2 regions of the Microbacterium sp. T3-8 genome follow, and region 2 is predicted to be linked to the other one. Evidence: predicted binding sites of a transcription regulator. Region 2 holds the regulator's gene; the other holds the start of a gene.

Region 1 (8,282 bases), 1.1 Mb from region 2:
AACTCACCGCACAACACTATGCCCGCGGTGCGCATCCACTGGTGGTTCCGTGGCCTGCCGGATGATTTCGGCAGGAATCGGATGCCGCGTGGCGGATGCTGTGCTTTCTTCCCGGGGTCCAAAATGGCCGATCGGTATACTGATCGGCATCGCCTGAGCCCTCGCGATTCCGCGATTCCCCTCGCGGACAGCCCTGCCTCCGCACCCGACGGCGGCGGTCTCCCGAAGGACGTGCCGTGCCCCCGCACACGCTCCCCCCGGTCGTCGCGTGCGGCGCCTACGAACGCGACAACCTCGGCGATCTGCTCTTCCTCGTCGTCGCCGATCACTTCGCGCGCGGCATCGTCGATGTCGAGTACACCGCGCCGATCGCCGTCGACATGTCCGCGCTCCTCGGGCGGCGGATCACCGCGACCGGCCCGACCCTCACCGAGAAGCCCGCCACGGGCATCTGGACCGTCGGCGGCGAGGTCGGCTCAACGCAGCGAGAGTACGTCTACCGGACCGCCGTCGACGACGCCGAGTGGACGCGGTTCTCGTCGCTCGACGCGGCCGAACAGGACGCGCTCCTCGACGAGGTGATGAACGCACGGATGGAGTCGCCGTACGTGCCGCGACCGAGCGCGTTCCCCCGCAACCGCGGGGCGCGCCTGGTGCTCAACTCCGTCGGAGTCTCGGGCATCGGCGGCCTGACTCCCTGGCGTGCCGCCGTCGCCACGAGCGCCCTGCGCGAAGCGCGCTACATCTCGGTCCGTGATCCGAAGTCCGCCGAACTGCTCGAGCGCCTCGGCATCCCGCACCGTCTCGCGCCCGACCTCGTCCACACGATCGCGTCGGTCCTACCGATCGATGCACCCCGCGACAGCTCCGTGCTCCTTCAGCTGTCGGAAGGACACATCCGCACGTACGGCATCGAGGCATGGACCGACGCCATCGTCGCGTGCTCGGAACTCGGGGATCATCCCATCCGGCTCTTCGTCGCCGGATCAGCGCCCGCGCACGATTCGATCGAGCGCTACCGCGAACTCATCGACCGGGTCTCGGCCGAGCGCCCGGACTGGGACATCGCCCTCAGCGACGCACGCTCGATCGACGACCGTGTGCGCGAGATCGCCACGGCCTCCCTCTGGATCGGCAGCTCATTGCACGGCCGCATCCTCGCGTGCGCCTACGGCACGAAGCGCCTCAGCATCGCCAAGCCGAAGGTCGACGTCTACGCCGAAACCTGGGACGCGGACTTCCCGTTCGGCATCGAGCCCTCCAGCCTTCCTGCTGCCGTGACCGCAGCACTCGAACACGAGCGGATGCTGCGCATGCCGCGGCCCTCGCGGACTCCGCGCGCAAGAGCGTGGTCGACGCCCTGGCAGTCTTCACCGAAGCGGACGACGCGCCGGAGAGCGACGCTCTCGCCATCCGCATCGACGAGGTCACCCAGCTCCAGATCGCAGCGATGCGACTCGAGCACGAGCATGCCGAGGCGGTGCGCTTCGGCAAGGAGCGCGCAGCCGAGGCCCTCCGACTCGCCGGCGACAGGGATGAGCAGCGTCGGGCCCGGCAGGCCGTCGAGAAAGAACTCGCCGAATCACACGCTCGACGGAAGAAAGCGGAAACCGAGCTCGAGAGCCTGCGTTCACGGCTGCACGAGATCGAGACGAGCACGTCGTGGAAGATCGGATCGCGCCTCACCTCCGTGGCGCATGCGCTGCGACTTCCCCGACCGTCGTCGCTCCGACGGCGCGGGCGCGACGACTCCGCCGCGCGCTGACGAGAAGGGGCCCGGATGCCGAAGCATCCGGGCCCCTTCTCGGGAACGCTGAATCAGCGGACGACGACCGCCAGGACGTCGCGAGCCGACAGGACGAGGAATTCGTCCGCACCGAACTTGACCTCGGTGCCGCCGTACTTGCTGTAGAGCACGCGGTCGCCGACGGCGACGTCGAGCGGAACGCGGTTGCCGTTGTCGTCGATGCGACCGGGGCCGACCGCCACGACCTCGCCCTCCTGGGGCTTCTCCTTGGCGGTGTCGGGGATGACCAGGCCACTCGCGGTGGTCTGCTCGGCCTCGACCTGCTTGATGACGATGCGGTCCTCGAGCGGCTTGATGGAAACCGACACGGTCTACCTCTTCTTTCTTGACGCTGACACGAAAGACTTGTTCGCACTCTCAACCCGAGAGTGCTAACGCCAGTGTAGGCGCTTCGCTGGCACTCATGCAACGCGAGTGCCAGCCCCGCCGCCCGCGTAGGCTGAGCGAGTGGAGATGTCTGAGCTGCAAGCGCTGCTGACCCCCGTCGGACTGGAGCTGCTGGATGCGCTCGGCAGCGTCGAGTCGACGGACGAGGTCACGCGCGCGGTGTCGCGGTTGCGGGCCGACGGACACTCCCCCGAACTCGTCTCGGCCGTGGTCGGCCAGGCGCACCTGCGTGCGAAGGCGGGAGTGAAGTTCGGACCGTTCGCCGAGCGGATGCTGTTCACCCGCGCGGGCCTCGAGCAGGCCACACGTCTCGGCGTCGCCGCCCGCCACGCCCAGCGCATGCGCAGCGCCGGGCTGACCCGCATCGCCGACCTCGGCTCCGGGATCGGCGGCGATGCCCTTGCCTTCGCCGGAGCCGGTCTCGATGTGCTCGCGGTCGACGCCGACCCGGTGACCGCGGCGATCGCGGCGTACAACCTCGCCCCGTTCGGTGAGAGCGCGACCGTTCAGCACGGCACGGCCGAGAGCGCCGACCTCGACGGGCGCGACGCGGTGTGGATGGACCCCGCCCGGCGCACGGCCGGGCACAGCGAGACCCGTCGCGTCTCGCCCGACGACTACTCCCCCTCGCTGGACTGGGCATTCGCGCTCGCATCCCGCGTGCCGACCGGGATCAAGCTCGGCCCCGCGCACGATCGCGATGCGCTGCCGGCCGATGCCGAGGCCCAGTGGGTCAGCGCCGACGGCAGCGTGGTCGAACTCGTGCTCTGGACCGGGGCTCTTGCTCGGGCCGGCGTGCGCCGCGCCGCGCTCGTGATCCGCGGCGAGCGCTCGCACGAACTCACCGCCGGCGCCGACGCCGTCGACGCCGAGGTGCGCCCGCTCGGCGCCTTCCTGCACGAACCCGACGGAGCGGTGATCCGGGCTCGTCTGATCGGCGACGTCGCCCGCAGCCTCGATGCCGGCATGCTCGACGAGAAGATCGCCTACCTGACCTCGGATGCCGCGCTCACCAGCCCCTTCGTGCAGTCCTTCCGGGTGCGCGAGACGATGGCCGCGAACCCGAAGGCGATCAATGCCGTGCTCAGGGCGAACGACATCGGCACGCTGGAGATCAAGAAGCGCGGAGTCGATATCGACCCGGCGCAGTTCCGCAAGAAGCTCACGCTGCGCGGTGGTGCCTCGGCCACGTTGATCCTGGTGCGGGTCGGAGACCAGCGCCGCGCGATCCTCGCCGACCGGGTGTCCGCCGCCGAGTAGGTCAGCCCGCTCGGGCTTCGGTGATCGTCAGGTACGGCGTCTGGCTCGCGGTGAAGGCGAGAGTGAGCGACGAGCCGGGCCCGGAACCCGATCCGTCGTCCGACACGAAAGTGGACAGGCCGACGTCGATCGCCGTCGTGGAGGGCAGGCAGACCGCATCGAGCTGTGCGGCATCGACGATCAGGCAGGCCTCGGGCTCGACCGTCTCGCCGTATCGATTCGCCATCCAGACCGGCTCGTCTCGGAAGTAGCCGACGACGCTCAGGTTCATCTCGAAGCCCTGCGCGACGAGTTCCTCGGCCCGCGTGCGCTCGTCGCCGACGAACTGGGCGAGGATCGATGACGACGAGTCCCATTGCTGGATCGATGCGATCGGATCGCCGTCGGTGGCGACCACGATGTACGCATTGATCGTCGTGAAGACGGCGGTCACCTCGTCGACGGTCTCGCCGGGGCGCATGACCGCGACGTTGATTCCGACGTTCTGGAAATCGGACGTGCGCTGGCACTGGGATTGCGTCGCCTCGTCGACATCGACGACGGCGCAGGTCAGATCCCCTTCGCCCTTGGTGCCCAGCCAGACGATCGCACCGGAGTCGTCGTCCTGCCCGACCGCACGCAGCGTGCCGGGATCGAAGTCGGATTCGTCTTCGAGAAGAGCACGCCGCTCCTGCTGCTCCGCGGTCAGCGCTATCGCATCGGACGGCGGCGCGAAGACGGCCCAGCCGATACCGATCCCCAGTGCGAGCAGCAGCACTGCGGAGACCGTCACGAACCGCCAGTGCCGACGCAGCACCGCGCGCGTCTTCGGAGCCGCCTCCGGTTCTCGTGCGTCGATGGGGGCAGTCTCCGTAGCATCCGCCTCTTCCACCTGTCCGAGTGCGAGGGACTCCTCGAGGCTCGGCGCACAGTCGGTCGGACGATCGGATGCCGGAGCGGTCACCGTCGCGCGTGGAACCGCATGGATCCTCTCGGGGAACGGGTCTGCGGATCCGGGGATGATGGTGCGACGACCCTGTTCGAGCTCACGCAGACGACTGGCCTCGTCTCGCGTCAGCGCGGCTGCGCGGCCGTACGCCTTGCGCTGCAGATCTCGCAGTTCGCCGTCAGTGCTCACTTCGCTTCTCCCGGCGCCGACTCCCGGGCGATCTCGAGGTACGACGGCCCCGCCCCGTAGGCATAGGTGATGCGGGTCGTCCCTCCGGTCTCCTCATCCGGGCGTTCGAACGCCAGGGACCGGGCACCCGCCTCCTCCGCGGCGTTCGGGTCGCACACCGAAAGCGGGGCTTCCCCGGAGCCGTCGTAGATCACGCACGTCTGTCCTGTCGCCGTGCGCGTGGCCGACCATACGGGAGTGTCGCGGTCGTACCCGGCGATCCACAGACTCGTCCGCTCGAACCCGAGTGCCACCAGATTCTCGGCGATTCGCGACTGGTCCTCGTCGTAGAGCATGCCGTAGTCGTCGGCCTCGCCGTAGAGGAAGCTCTGCGAGAGCACCGCCGGGCGTCCGTCGAGAGTCAGGAACAGCTGCGCCGACACCTGGCGCTTGAGCTCGTCATCGACGTCGACGGTCAACGCCGCATCCATCCCCGAGGAGCGCACCGCATCCGTGCCGTTGCACGTCGGTCGGTACACTTCGCCATCGCTGAACACGAGGCATGTGGAGGCCCCGTCCCCCTTCGTCGCGGCCCACACGACCACGTCGGCCTCGACCGCCATGACTCGGATCGAACCGGCGTCGTACTCGCCGCCGTCGACGAGGCGCTGCTGCCACTGCTGCTGCGCCTCGCTGATCACGATGACGTGTTCGGCCGGCCGCGTGAGCAGCCAGCCGGCGACCGTGCCGATCCCGAAGACCACGACGATCGCGACCGCGATGGTGATCGTCCGTCGTATCGCCGACCGACGGGGCCGGTCGATGGACGGATTCTCCGCGCTCTCCTGGTCGTGCGGGTGTGCATCGATCTCCGACGGGGCGACCTCGCCGCCGGGGGTGACCGGCTCCGGACCGGAGGGATGCTCGACATCCGGGTCCCGGTCACGACGTGAACCGAGTTCCTCGAGACGTGCCATCTCAGCGGTGGTCAATCCGCCCTCACGCCCGTAGGCGCGCGCCTGCAGGGCGCGCAGTTCGACGGCTTCCTCGGCGTCGAGCATCCGACGTCAGCCCAGTCTCTCGAACTGCATGCCGGCCCAGACGAGCCAGCCCAGGCTGTACACCGTCGCGGTCAGCCCGAGCACGAGCGCCCAGCGACCCATCCCCCGGCTCTCGACCGGTCGACGCAACGACATGATCGACGCGATGATCGCAACCACCCCCACCGGCAGGCCCCAGCCGACGAAGAACGAGGCACCGAGGGCGACGATCGCTGCGAGCAGCGCCCACGGAGCGAGGCGGGCGTCATCGATGACCATCTCGGTCTCGGCGGGCGCCCACGCGGTGCGGCCCGTCGGGTCGTCCGCATCCGGACCGCTCACGACCACGGGCTCGATGCCCACGGGGCCGGTCGGCAGCCGCGTGTATCCGTCGCGACGCGCTCCGGGCAGTCGTGCGGAACCTGCCGGGCTCTCGACCTCGCCGCTCGGCCGGTCGATGCGCGGAGTCGGTGAAGGCGTGGGCGTCCCCGGTGCGGGCGTCGGCTCCGTGGAGTCGGTCATACGGTGACCGCCTCGGCGACCTGGATCTCCGTCACCGGAAGCGTCGAGTCGGCGCCGAAGGCGAGCGTGGACGGCTGCTTGCCGGAGGAGATCAGCTCGGCGGCGAGCGCCGCGATCATGGCCCCGTTGTCGGTGCAGAGCGAGAGCGGTGGGATGCGTACCGTCACGCCCGCCGCGGCTGCGCGCTCGAGGGCGACGTCGCGCAGGCGGCGATTGGCGATCACTCCCCCGCCGAGCAGCAGTCGGGGAACGCCGAGATCCGCGCAGGCGGCGAGCGCCTTCGTGACGAGCACATCGACGACCGCCTCGCGGAAACTCGCCGCGACATCGGCCACCGGCACCTCGACGCCGTCGGCCTCGCATTTCTCGACCCAGCGCGCGACCGCCGTCTTCAGCCCCGAGAACGAGAAGTCATAGCGGTGCTTCGCCAGGTCGGAGGCGCGGGACAGCCCGCGCGGGAAGCGGATCGCTTTCGGGTCTCCGTCGACGGCCGCCCGATCGATCTCGGGCCCACCGGGGTACGGAAGCGAAAGCAGACGGGCGACCTTGTCGAACGCCTCTCCCGCCGCGTCGTCCATCGTCTCCCCGAGGAGTTCGACGTCGGTCGTGAGGTCGCGAACATGCAGGAGCGAGGTGTGCCCGCCCGACACGAGAAGCGCGATCGTCGGGTACTCGAGAGGTTCGGAATCGGCCGTGAGGATGTCGGCGGCGATGTGCCCGACGAGGTGGTTGACCGCGTAGAGCGGTTTGTCGAGCGAGACCGCGAGGCCCTTGGCCGCCCCGACACCGACCATGAGCGCGCCGGCGAGACCGGGCCCGCTCGTGACGGCGACGGCGTCGAGGTCGGCGAGACCCACGCCCGCCTCGGCCAGGGCCGCGTCGATCGACGGCTGCAGGGCCTCGAGGTGCGCGCGGGCGGCTACCTCGGGCACCACTCCCCCGTAGCGGGCGTGCTCGTCCATGCTCGAGGCGATCGTGTTCGACAGCAGAGTGCGTCCGCGCACGATCCCGATGCCCGTTTCGTCGCAGCTCGTCTCGATCCCCAGCACCAGCGGTTCGCTCATGCGCTCACCTCGCTCCCCGTGTCGGAGTCGTTCCCGGGCGACCTGCGCAGCACGAGCCGCATCACGATCGCATCCACATCATCCGGCTGATAGTAGCGGGGGCGTCGTCCGATCTCCTCGAAACCCTCTGAGAGGTACAACCCCTCCGCAGACGGGTTGTCGGCTCGCACCTCGAGGAACACCTCGCGCGCCCCGCGCTCGCGCGCGACATCGAGCAGGGCGCGCAGCAGAGCCCGTCCCCGCCCCTCCCCGCGATGGTCGGCGTCGAACGCGATGGTCTGGATGTCGGCGTCCGCACTGCCGCGCAGCGCGCGCACACCGCCGTAGCCGATGACCGAGCCCTCTTCGTCGTCGACGAGGTAGCGCCCGTGCTCGCTGACGAGTTCGGCGGCCATCGCCTCGGCGCTCCACGCGTCGGTCGGGAACGAACGCCGCTCGATCCCCATGATCGCGTCGAGGTCGGCGGCGGTCGCATCGCGCAGGGTCACAGCCCCACCCGCTTCGGGGCGGCCGGCTGCTTCACGTCGGGCTGGCGGAGGTAGAGGGGCTCGGCGCCTGCGAGTTCGCGACCGGCGGCGTGAGCGCGGGCGCCGACGCGAGCGAGGTCGACGGCCGACAGCGCGGCGACGTCGATCCGGCGGATGCCGTCGAGGTGCGGGTCCGCGTCGACGACCGGAACGAGCACGGTGTCGACGAGCACTCGCGGAAGTCCGTCGGCGTCGACGCCGTCGAAGACCGTGATCGCGACCTCACGTCGTCGCGCGTCGGTGACGATCGCGAACGGCCCGGTGACGGCATCCGTCTCGATCGCCGTGAGCGCCGCTGCGTGATGGCTGGGGACGGGGAGCACGGGGATGCCACGACCGAGCGCGAAGGCCCGGGCGGCGGCGATCCCGATGCGGAGTCCGGTGAAGGGGCCGGGGCCCATGCCCGCGACGACGTGCGAGACGTCGTCGCCGCCCGATGCGGCCAGCGCCTCGACGAGCAGGTCGCCGATCACCTCGGCGTGCCCGAGCGGGTCGCTCGTGCCCGCCTCGGCGCGGCGCGCGCCGTCGGGATCGATCAGCGCGACGGCGCTGCCCAGGGAGGTGTCGACGGCGAGAATC
Region 2 (8,282 bases):
TCAGGGTGCCGGGCAGGAAGCCCAGGCGCTCGCCCGCCTCGACGGCGGGGCGGGTGAGGATGATCCGCGTGACCTCCTTGCGCTGCAGTGCCTGCACCGCTTTGGCCATCGCCAGGTAGGTCTTGCCCGTTCCGGCGGGACCGATGCCGAAGACGATCGTGTTCTCCTCGATCGCGTCGACGTACTCCTTCTGCCCGAGAGTCTTCGGGCGGATGACCTTGCCACGGGTCGACAGGATCGCCTCGCCGAGCACCTCGCTCGGACGAGGTCCCCCGTCGCGGAGCATCCGGGCGGAGCTGGTGACGTCGCTCGGAGCCAGATCGGCGCCGCCCCGGGTCATCTGGAGCAGCTCCTCGACGAGCGTCTTCGCCGCGGCGACCGCCGATGCCGAACCGCTGAGCGTGATCTCGTTGCCGCGCACGAGGACCTGCACATCGCGGTGCTCCTTCTCGAGCATCCGCAGGAGCCGGTCCTGCGGACCGAGCAGCTGCACCATCGCGACGCCGTCGGCGTAGATCTTCTCGACGGACTCCGGAGCGGATGCTCCGCTGCGGCGTTCCGGGATCTCAGGACTCTGGTCGTGGTTTTCAGGCACCGACACTCTTCTCGTTCAGTCCCCCGCCCAGCACGTGGGCGTGGACGTGGAACACGGTCTGTCCGGCGTTCGGGCCGGAGTTGAAGACGAGGCGGTAGTCGCCGTCGTCGGTGTGCTGCGCGGCGAGTTCCTTTGCGAAGGAGACCATCTCGGCGAGCAGCGTCGGATCACCCGCCGCGATCTCGGCGACGTCGCGGTACTCCGCGGTCTTCGGGATCACCAGGAGGTGGACCGGCGCCTGGGGCGCGATGTCACGGATGGCGAACACGCGTTCGGTCTCACCGAGGACCTCTGCGGGGATCTCACCGTTCAGGATGCGCGTGAAGATCGAGGGTTCGCTCATGTTCCCAGTCTAGCGGCGGGGTCCGCCGGCACGGCGGTGCGCTCACCAGCGGCGGAGGGCGACGGAGAGCACCGCGATCGCCGCGGGTCCGGCCGTCGAGGTGCGCAGCACCGTGTCTCCCAAGAGCACGCGCTCGGCGCCCGCCGCGGTCAACCGGGCGATCTCGTCGTCCGAGACGCCACCCTCGGGTCCGACGACCAGCACGATGTCGCGGTCGTCCGCGGTGATCTCCGACAGTCGGGTCGTCGCCGACGGGTCGAGGATCAGCACGCGCTCCGCGCTCGCACGGGTCGCCAGCTCCCCCGTGCTCGCGGGAGGCGCCACCTCGGGGACCCACGGCCGATGAGCCTGTTTGGCGGCCTCGCGAACGATCGTCGCCCACCGCTCACGGCCCTTCACGGCCTTGGGCCCCTCCCAGCGGGAGACGCTCCGGCTCGCCTGCCAGGGCACGATCTCGTCGACGCCCAACTCGCAGGCGGCCTGCACCGCGAGCTCGTCGCGGTCACCCTTCGCGAGCGCCTGCGCGAGAACGATGCGCGGGGTCGGCGACGAGTGCACGGCCCGATCGGAGATCCGCACGTCCACTCGTGCGGGAGCGACCTCCTCGGCGACGCCCTGGAGCCAGATGCCCCGACCGTCACCGATCGTCACCTGCTCCCCCACACGGAGGCGACGGACGACCGCCGCATGCTTCGCCTCGGCACCGGTCAGCGACACGAGATCGCCGGGCTCGGCATCCGACGACGTTTCGACGAGGAAATGCAGCGCCATGGCTCAGTGCGTGCGGAAGCGGTCGCGGAGCTTGGAGAAGAGACCCTGCTGGAACTGCGCCAGCTGGGGCGCCGGAGCCTTCGCCTTCTTCGCGAAGTCCTCGATGAGCGCCCGCTGCGCGGAGTCGAGCTTGGTCGGAGTCACCACCTGCACGCCGACGCGCAGGTCGCCCCGCTGCGAACCGCGCAGCGGTGTGATGCCGCGTCCCTTGATCGTGAGCACGTCGCCGGACTGCACGCCCGCGCGCACCTCGAGATCCACCGCACCGTCGAGGCCCTGGATCGAGGTCTCGGTGCCGAGGATCGCATCGGTCATCGACACCTCGAGCGTCGCGAGCAGGTCGTCTCCGTCACGGCTGAACGCCGCGTGCGGGTTGACCGTGACCTCGACGTACAGGTCGCCGTTCGGGCCGCCGGCCTTGCCGACCTCACCGGAGCCGGGCAGCTGCAGGCGCAGGCCGGTCTCGACGCCGGCGGGGATGTCGAGCGAGACGGTACGACGAGAGCGCACGCGCCCCTGACCGCCGCAGGTACCGCACGGGTACGGGATGGTCGTGCCGTAGCCCTCGCACGTGCCGCAGGGCTGCGAGGTGACGACGTTGCCGAGCAGGCTGCGCACCGTGCGCTGGACGTGTCCGGAGCCGCCGCAGATGTCGCAGGTGACGGGCGACGTGCCCTCCTGGCAGCAGGAACCCTGGCACGTCTCGCAGAGCACAGCGGTGTCGACCTCGATGTCGCGGTGCGCACCGAAGACGACGTCGCCGAGGTCGAGGGTGACCCGCACCAGCGCGTCCTGCCCCCGTTCGCGGCGGGAACGCGGGCGCGCACGCCCTCCCCCCTGTCCCGCGCCAAAGAACGTCTCGAAGATGTCGCCGAATCCGCCGAACCCTCCGCCGAAGTTCCCGGCCGCGCCGTCTCCCCCGCCCATGTCGTAGCGGCGGCGGGAATCGTCGTCGCTGAGCACGTCGTACGCGTGCGTGACGAGCTTGAACTTCTCCGCCGCGTCCTCACCCGGATTCACATCCGGGTGCAGCTGACGCGCGAGGCGCCGATACGCCTTCTTGATCTCGTCGGTGGAAGCGTCCCGGGACACCCCGAGAACCTCATAGTGGTCCGCCACGATCGCCTTTCTGCGTTGTTCTTCGTCGACGGCCGCTCAGCGGCTCGTCTCGTCTTCGTCGAGCATCCGCGTCAGGTAGCGGGCCACGGCCCGCGCCGCCGCGAGATTGCTCGGATAGTCCATGCGCGTCGGGCCCATCACGCCGACCCGCGCCGTGCCGCTGGGGGCGGCGTAGTTGCTCGCGACGATCGACGCCTCGCCCAGCCCGAACGGGGCGTTCTCGGTGCCGATGCTGGCCGCGAGGCCGTGCTCGTCGGTGACCATCTCGCTCATGAGCCGCAGGAGCGTCACCTGCTCCTCGATCGCCTCGAGCAGCGGATGGATGCTTCCGCGGAAGTCCTGCTCGCGACGCGCGAGCGTCGCGGCCCCCGCCATCACCAGGCGCTCCTGACGGAACGTACCCAGCTCGTCGACGATCACGGTGGCGAGAGCCCGCAGCGCGGCATCGCCGGGAGCGGCCTCGGGCGCCGCCAGCAGCGTCTGCAGACGGTCGGCCGCGTCACTGACCGCCTGCCCCGTGAGCAGGGCGGAGAGCCGCGCGCGGAGCATGATCGCATCACCGTCGTCGATCTCGATCGGCAACGGGGCCATCCGCTGCGAGACGCCGCCGGCGTCGGTGACGAGCACGACGAGCATGCGGGTCGGGGCGAGCGGCACGAGTTCGATGTGGGTGAGGTGCGCACGGGCGAACGACGGGTACTGCGCGAGCGCGACCTGACCCGTCAGCTGCGTCAGCACGCGCACGGTGCGCACCATCAGGTCGTCGAGATCGCTCGGCGCCGCCAGGAACGACTCGATCGCCGTTCGCTGAGCGGACGAGAGCGGGCGCAGCTGGGCGAGATGATTGACGAAGACGCGGTACCCCTTGTCGGTGGGCACGCGGCCCGACGAGGTGTGCGGCGCGGTGATGAGCTCCTCGTCCTCGAGGAGCGCCATGTCGTTGCGGATCGTGGCTGCGGAGACCCCGAAGGAGTGGCGGTCCACGATGGAACGGCTGCCGACGGGTTCGTGGGTCTCGACGTAGTCCTGCACGATCGCGCGGAGAACCTGGAGTCCTCGCTCTGTGACCATCGCCCTTCCCTTCCGTTGGCACTCGGACGTTCAGAGTGCCAATCCTACCCCGCCCGCGGCTCGTCTCGTCGGAGGTCGGGGCTCCGCCCTAGGATGACGACCATGACCGCCCCCACCGCCGAGCTGTCCACCGGAATCGTCGAGGGATCGAGCGAGGGCGGGGTATCGCGGTTCCTCGGCATCCCCTACGCCGCCCCTCCCTTCGGCGAGAACCGGTTCCGGGAACCGCGGCCGGCGACTCCGTGGACCGGCGTGCGTCCCGCCACGGCCTTCGGGCCCACGGCCCCGCAGTCGCCGTATCCCGGCGCGATCGGCGAGCTGCTCGGATCGGTCAGGATCGACGGTGACGACATCCTGACCGCCAACGTCTGGGCGCCGACGGATGCCGAGCGCGCCCCGGTGCTGCTGTGGATCCACGGCGGAGCGCTCGAGCGCGGCACCGCGGCGCTTCCGCTCTACGACGGGGCCGGCTTCGCCGCCGCAGGGATCGTCTTCGTGTCGATCAACTACCGCCTCGGTTCGGAGGGTTTCTCGGTGCTCGACGACGCCCCGCGCAATCTCGGCCTCCGGGACGCGGCCGCGGCTCTCGAGTGGGTGCATCGCGAGATCGGCGCGTTCGGCGGCGACCCCGCACGCATCACCCTCATGGGGGAATCGGCTGGAGGCGCGATCGTCGCGGGCCTTCTCGCGCGCGACGACTCCCGCACCCTCGTCGCGCGCGCGATCATCGAGTCCGGTCCGTTGGAGGCGCAACCGCCGCAGAAGGCGGGGCGGGTGACCGCGGTTCTCGCGAAGCGGCTCGGCATCCGCGCCGATCGTGCGTCGTTCGCGTCCGTCCCTCCCGAGAAGCTGCTCGAGGCGCGTCGCGCGCAGTCCGCGGGCTCGTCGCCGCTGGGCGGAGCGCCGGGGTTCCAATTCGCGATCGATCCGGACAGCCTTCCGCGCTCGCCTCACGAGGTCCTGCCGACCATCGACACCCCGCTGCTCATCGGCAGCAACACCGATGAGTACCGGCTCTGGTTCACACCCGAGACTCTCGCCGAGATCCGCCCGCTCAAGCTCTTCATCGCGCGTCTGGCCCTGGGAATCCCGCGCCGAGCCGCATCGGAGTACCGGAAGGCGTTCCCGAAGGCCTCCACCGGCGAGATCTTCGGACAGTTGGCGACCGACGTGATGCTGCGCGCGCCACTCTCGCGCGCGGCGCGCGCCCGCCCCGCGCTCACCTTCGTCTACGAGTTCGCATGGCCGAGCCCGGTGCGCGACCTGCGTGCCGCACACGCTCTCGAGCTCGGATTCGTCTTCGACCGTCTGGCGGATGCCGAGGCGCAGCGCCTCGCGGGCGCCGATGCACCCCAGGCTCTCGCCGACGAGATGCACGCCGCCTGGATCTCGTTCGTCACGACAGGTTCGCCCGGCTGGGCGGCGTACGGCGCCGACCGCACGACACGGGTGTTCGACACGACGAGCGGCACGCTCCCCCAGCGGCGCACCGCCGGAATGGATCTGCTCCCGACCCGGAGCTGACCGCTTCGCTCCCGCGTCAGTCGGTGAGCTCGCGCACGACGGCATCGGCCAGGAGCCGTCCGCGCAGCGTCAACTGCACCCGACCCTGCACCGCGGCGCGGGCGTCGACGAGGCCGTCGGCGATGAGACCCGCGACGTTCGCGCGATTGCCGGCCGGCAGGTCGGCCACCGCGATGCCCTCGACGAGGCGGCTCTGCAGCAGCACCCGTTCGAGCATCCGTGCGCCCTCGTCCGGACGCTCGGTGCCGGCCGCCGGAGAATCGGATGCCGACAGCCGCTGCGCGTACGCCGCCGGATGCTTGACGTTCCACCAGCGGAGTCCGGCGACGTGGCTGTGCGCCCCCGGCCCGAAGCCCCACCAGTCGCTCCCCCGCCAGTAGGCGAGATTGTGACGCGAGCGCTGCGCGTCGCTGCGGGCCCAGTTGCTCACCTCGTACCACTCGAAGCCCGCCGCGGCGAGGCGGCGATCGGCCAGCTCGTACATGTCGGCCTGCAGATCGTCGTCGGGCGTCGGCACCTCGCCACGCCGGATCTGGCGGGCGAGCTTCGTGCCGTCCTCGATGATGAGCGCGTACGCCGAGATGTGGTCGGAGTCGAGTTCGAGGGCCGCATCCAGCGACGCCTCCCAGTCGGCGAGGGACTCGCCCGGCGCGCCGTAGATCAGATCGACGCTGACCGCGAGCCCGGCTTCCTTCGCCGCGGCGACGGCCGTGCGCACGTTGTCGGGGTCGTGCGTGCGGTCGAGCGCGGCGAGCACGTGCGGCACCGCCGACTGCATGCCGATCGAGAGACGCGTCACGCCGGCATCCGCGAGCGTGCGGGCGACCTCCGGCGTGACGGTGTCGGGGTTGGCCTCGACCGTGACCTCCGCGCCCTCGGCGAGGCCGAAGGCCGAGACCGCGGCGCCGAGCATCAGCGCGAGATCGCCGGCGGGGAGCAGCGTGGGTGTTCCCCCGCCGAAGAAGACCGTGTCCATCGGGCGCAGCGCACCCGCCTCGTCGAGCACGTTTCGCGCGAGATCGATCTCGGCGAGCAGCGTGGAGGCGTAGTCCTCCTGACGGGCGCCGCGCAGTTCGCTCGAGGTGTAGGTGTTGAAGTCGCAGTATCCGCACCGCACGCGGCAGAACGGGATGTGGAGGTACGCCGAGAAGGGAACCGAGGGATCGATCGGCAGATCGGCCGGCAGGCGGCCGTCGGACGGTGCGGGATCGCCGAGAGGAAGGGGCCCCGCCATCAGAGGGGGGTCGCGTAGAGCGGGGAGATCGCCCGGAGATAGCGGGCGAAGAGCTCGCGACGGCGACGCTTCACGAGCGGCGGCACCGTGCGGTAGAGCAGGGAGTTGGGGGCGTCGAACGCGCGCACCGTGAACCAGACCTCGTCGTTGTCCTCGCGCCAGTCGACGTCGAAGGACTCCTCGCCGCTGACGACCGAGCCGCCGACCGTGCCGAGCACGAAACCGATGCGTCGAGCCTCCTCGGTGACCGAGATCACACGCAACTCGGCATCCGCGCGCATGCCCGACAGACGACCGCGCACGCGCAGCGTCATGCCCGGGCCCACGAACGGAGTCCCTTCGGCATCGTAACGGGGCTCGACGTCGCGCTTGCTGGGGGCGATCGGGTTGCCCTCGGCATCGAAGCTCACGCCCGCGTACGCCGGGCCGGGGGCGGGGCGCACGTCTTCGATCGCGAGGCCGGCCGCGCGCTGCGCCGTCCACGACAGCAGAGCTTCGCCGGCGGTCTGGAACCGCTCCGCTCCGGAGCCGATCCGCCAGGACTCCTCCGCCGGGAAGCTGCGCTCCGGCGGGTACTGCATCAGATCGGGCGCGTGGGTGGCACCCACGGCCGCATAGTCCACCGTGTCGTCTCGGAAGTTCCCGCGCCGCATGAGATCCAGCCTACTGGCGGTTGCCTGGACGAACACCCCACTCGCGCGCCTCGGCGGCGACGATTCGGGTGTACCGCGCGTGGGTGCGGCGCTGGATCAGCCTCAGCGCGGGCGACAGCAACCACCACACGAGGGTCGCGGGGCGCGAGATCGAACGGGCGGTGAACACGCCGTCGTCGAGCACGAACGATTCCTCTCCGTAGATCGGATGACCCGGGCGCGTCTCGTACCCGAAACCCCGCTCATCCGCCCACACCACCCGGATCGGTTCGGAGAATCGGATACCGAGCACACGCTTGGCCAGCACGCCCTCGGCGTTCGCGACCGGCGCGGACGCCGGGCCGTCGAAACCCGCCCGCCGCTTGAACTCCCAGGAGCGGATCAGCGTGCGCACGGCATCCTGAGCCTCCGGAGCGACCGCGATGCTGCGCTCGGACAGGTGCATCCCCGCCGGCACGTCGACGATCGGATGCCGCGTCATCCCGCGCGTGTACGGCGGGAGCGGGCTCACTACTTCTTGTCCTTGCCCTCGACGTCGCCCGACAGCGCGGCGATGAACGCCTCCTGGGGGACCTCGACGCGGCCGACCATCTTCATGCGCTTCTTGCCCTCCTTCTGCTTCTCGAGGAGCTTGCGCTTGCGGGTGATGTCACCGCCGTAGCACTTGGCGAGCACGTCCTTGCGGATGGCGCGGATCGTCTCGCGAGCGATGATGCGTGCACCGATCGCCGCCTGGATCGGCACCTCGAACTGCTGGCGAGGGATGAGCTTGCGCAGACGCTCGGCCATCATGGTGCCGTAGGCGTAGGCCTTGTCGCGGTGGACGATCGAGCTGAATGCGTCGACCTTCTCGCCCTGGAGCAGGATGTCGACCTTCACGAGGTCGGCCTCCTGCTGCCCCGCGGGCTCGTAGTCGAGCGAGGCATAGCCCTGCGTCTTGGACTTGAGCTGGTCGAAGAAGTCGAAGACGAT

Evidence for each region. Region 2 encodes HrcA, which represses chaperone genes, less so after heat shock. Its sites were predicted from a motif close to TTNGCACTCGNNNNNNNCGAGTGCNAA; they were not measured.
Region 1: the regulator HrcA is predicted to act here: its motif matches at 2,202-2,228, upstream of groES (co-chaperone GroES).

Annotation. Positions count from the first base shown of each region.
Region 1 is NZ_AP027918.1:1,227,460-1,235,741, reverse strand. Features, by position in the region: gene rarD (EamA family transporter RarD) at 1-7, opposite strand, end outside; gene ACZ5Y9_RS05855 (polysaccharide pyruvyl transferase family protein) at 237-1,817, shown strand; gene groES (co-chaperone GroES) at 1,819-2,115, opposite strand; gene ACZ5Y9_RS05845 (THUMP-like domain-containing protein) at 2,255-3,454, shown strand; gene ACZ5Y9_RS05840 (hypothetical protein) at 3,456-4,571, opposite strand; gene ACZ5Y9_RS05835 (hypothetical protein) at 4,568-5,611, opposite strand; gene ACZ5Y9_RS05830 (hypothetical protein) at 5,618-6,112, opposite strand; gene tsaD (tRNA (adenosine(37)-N6)-threonylcarbamoyltransferase complex transferase subunit TsaD) at 6,109-7,176, opposite strand; gene rimI (ribosomal protein S18-alanine N-acetyltransferase) at 7,173-7,664, opposite strand; gene tsaB (tRNA (adenosine(37)-N6)-threonylcarbamoyltransferase complex dimerization subunit type 1 TsaB) at 7,661-8,282, opposite strand, start outside.
Region 2 is NZ_AP027918.1:2,280,255-2,288,536, forward strand. Features, by position in the region: gene ACZ5Y9_RS10915 (PhoH family protein) at 1-496, opposite strand, end outside; gene ACZ5Y9_RS10920 (histidine triad nucleotide-binding protein) at 588-938, opposite strand; gene ACZ5Y9_RS10925 (16S rRNA (uracil(1498)-N(3))-methyltransferase) at 981-1,709, opposite strand; gene dnaJ (molecular chaperone DnaJ) at 1,713-2,828, opposite strand; gene hrcA (heat-inducible transcriptional repressor HrcA) at 2,865-3,899, opposite strand; gene ACZ5Y9_RS10940 (carboxylesterase/lipase family protein) at 4,002-5,423, shown strand; gene hemW (radical SAM family heme chaperone HemW) at 5,440-6,657, opposite strand; gene ACZ5Y9_RS10950 (DUF1990 family protein) at 6,657-7,310, opposite strand; gene ACZ5Y9_RS10955 (DUF1990 family protein) at 7,321-7,821, opposite strand; gene lepA (translation elongation factor 4) at 7,821-8,282, opposite strand, start outside.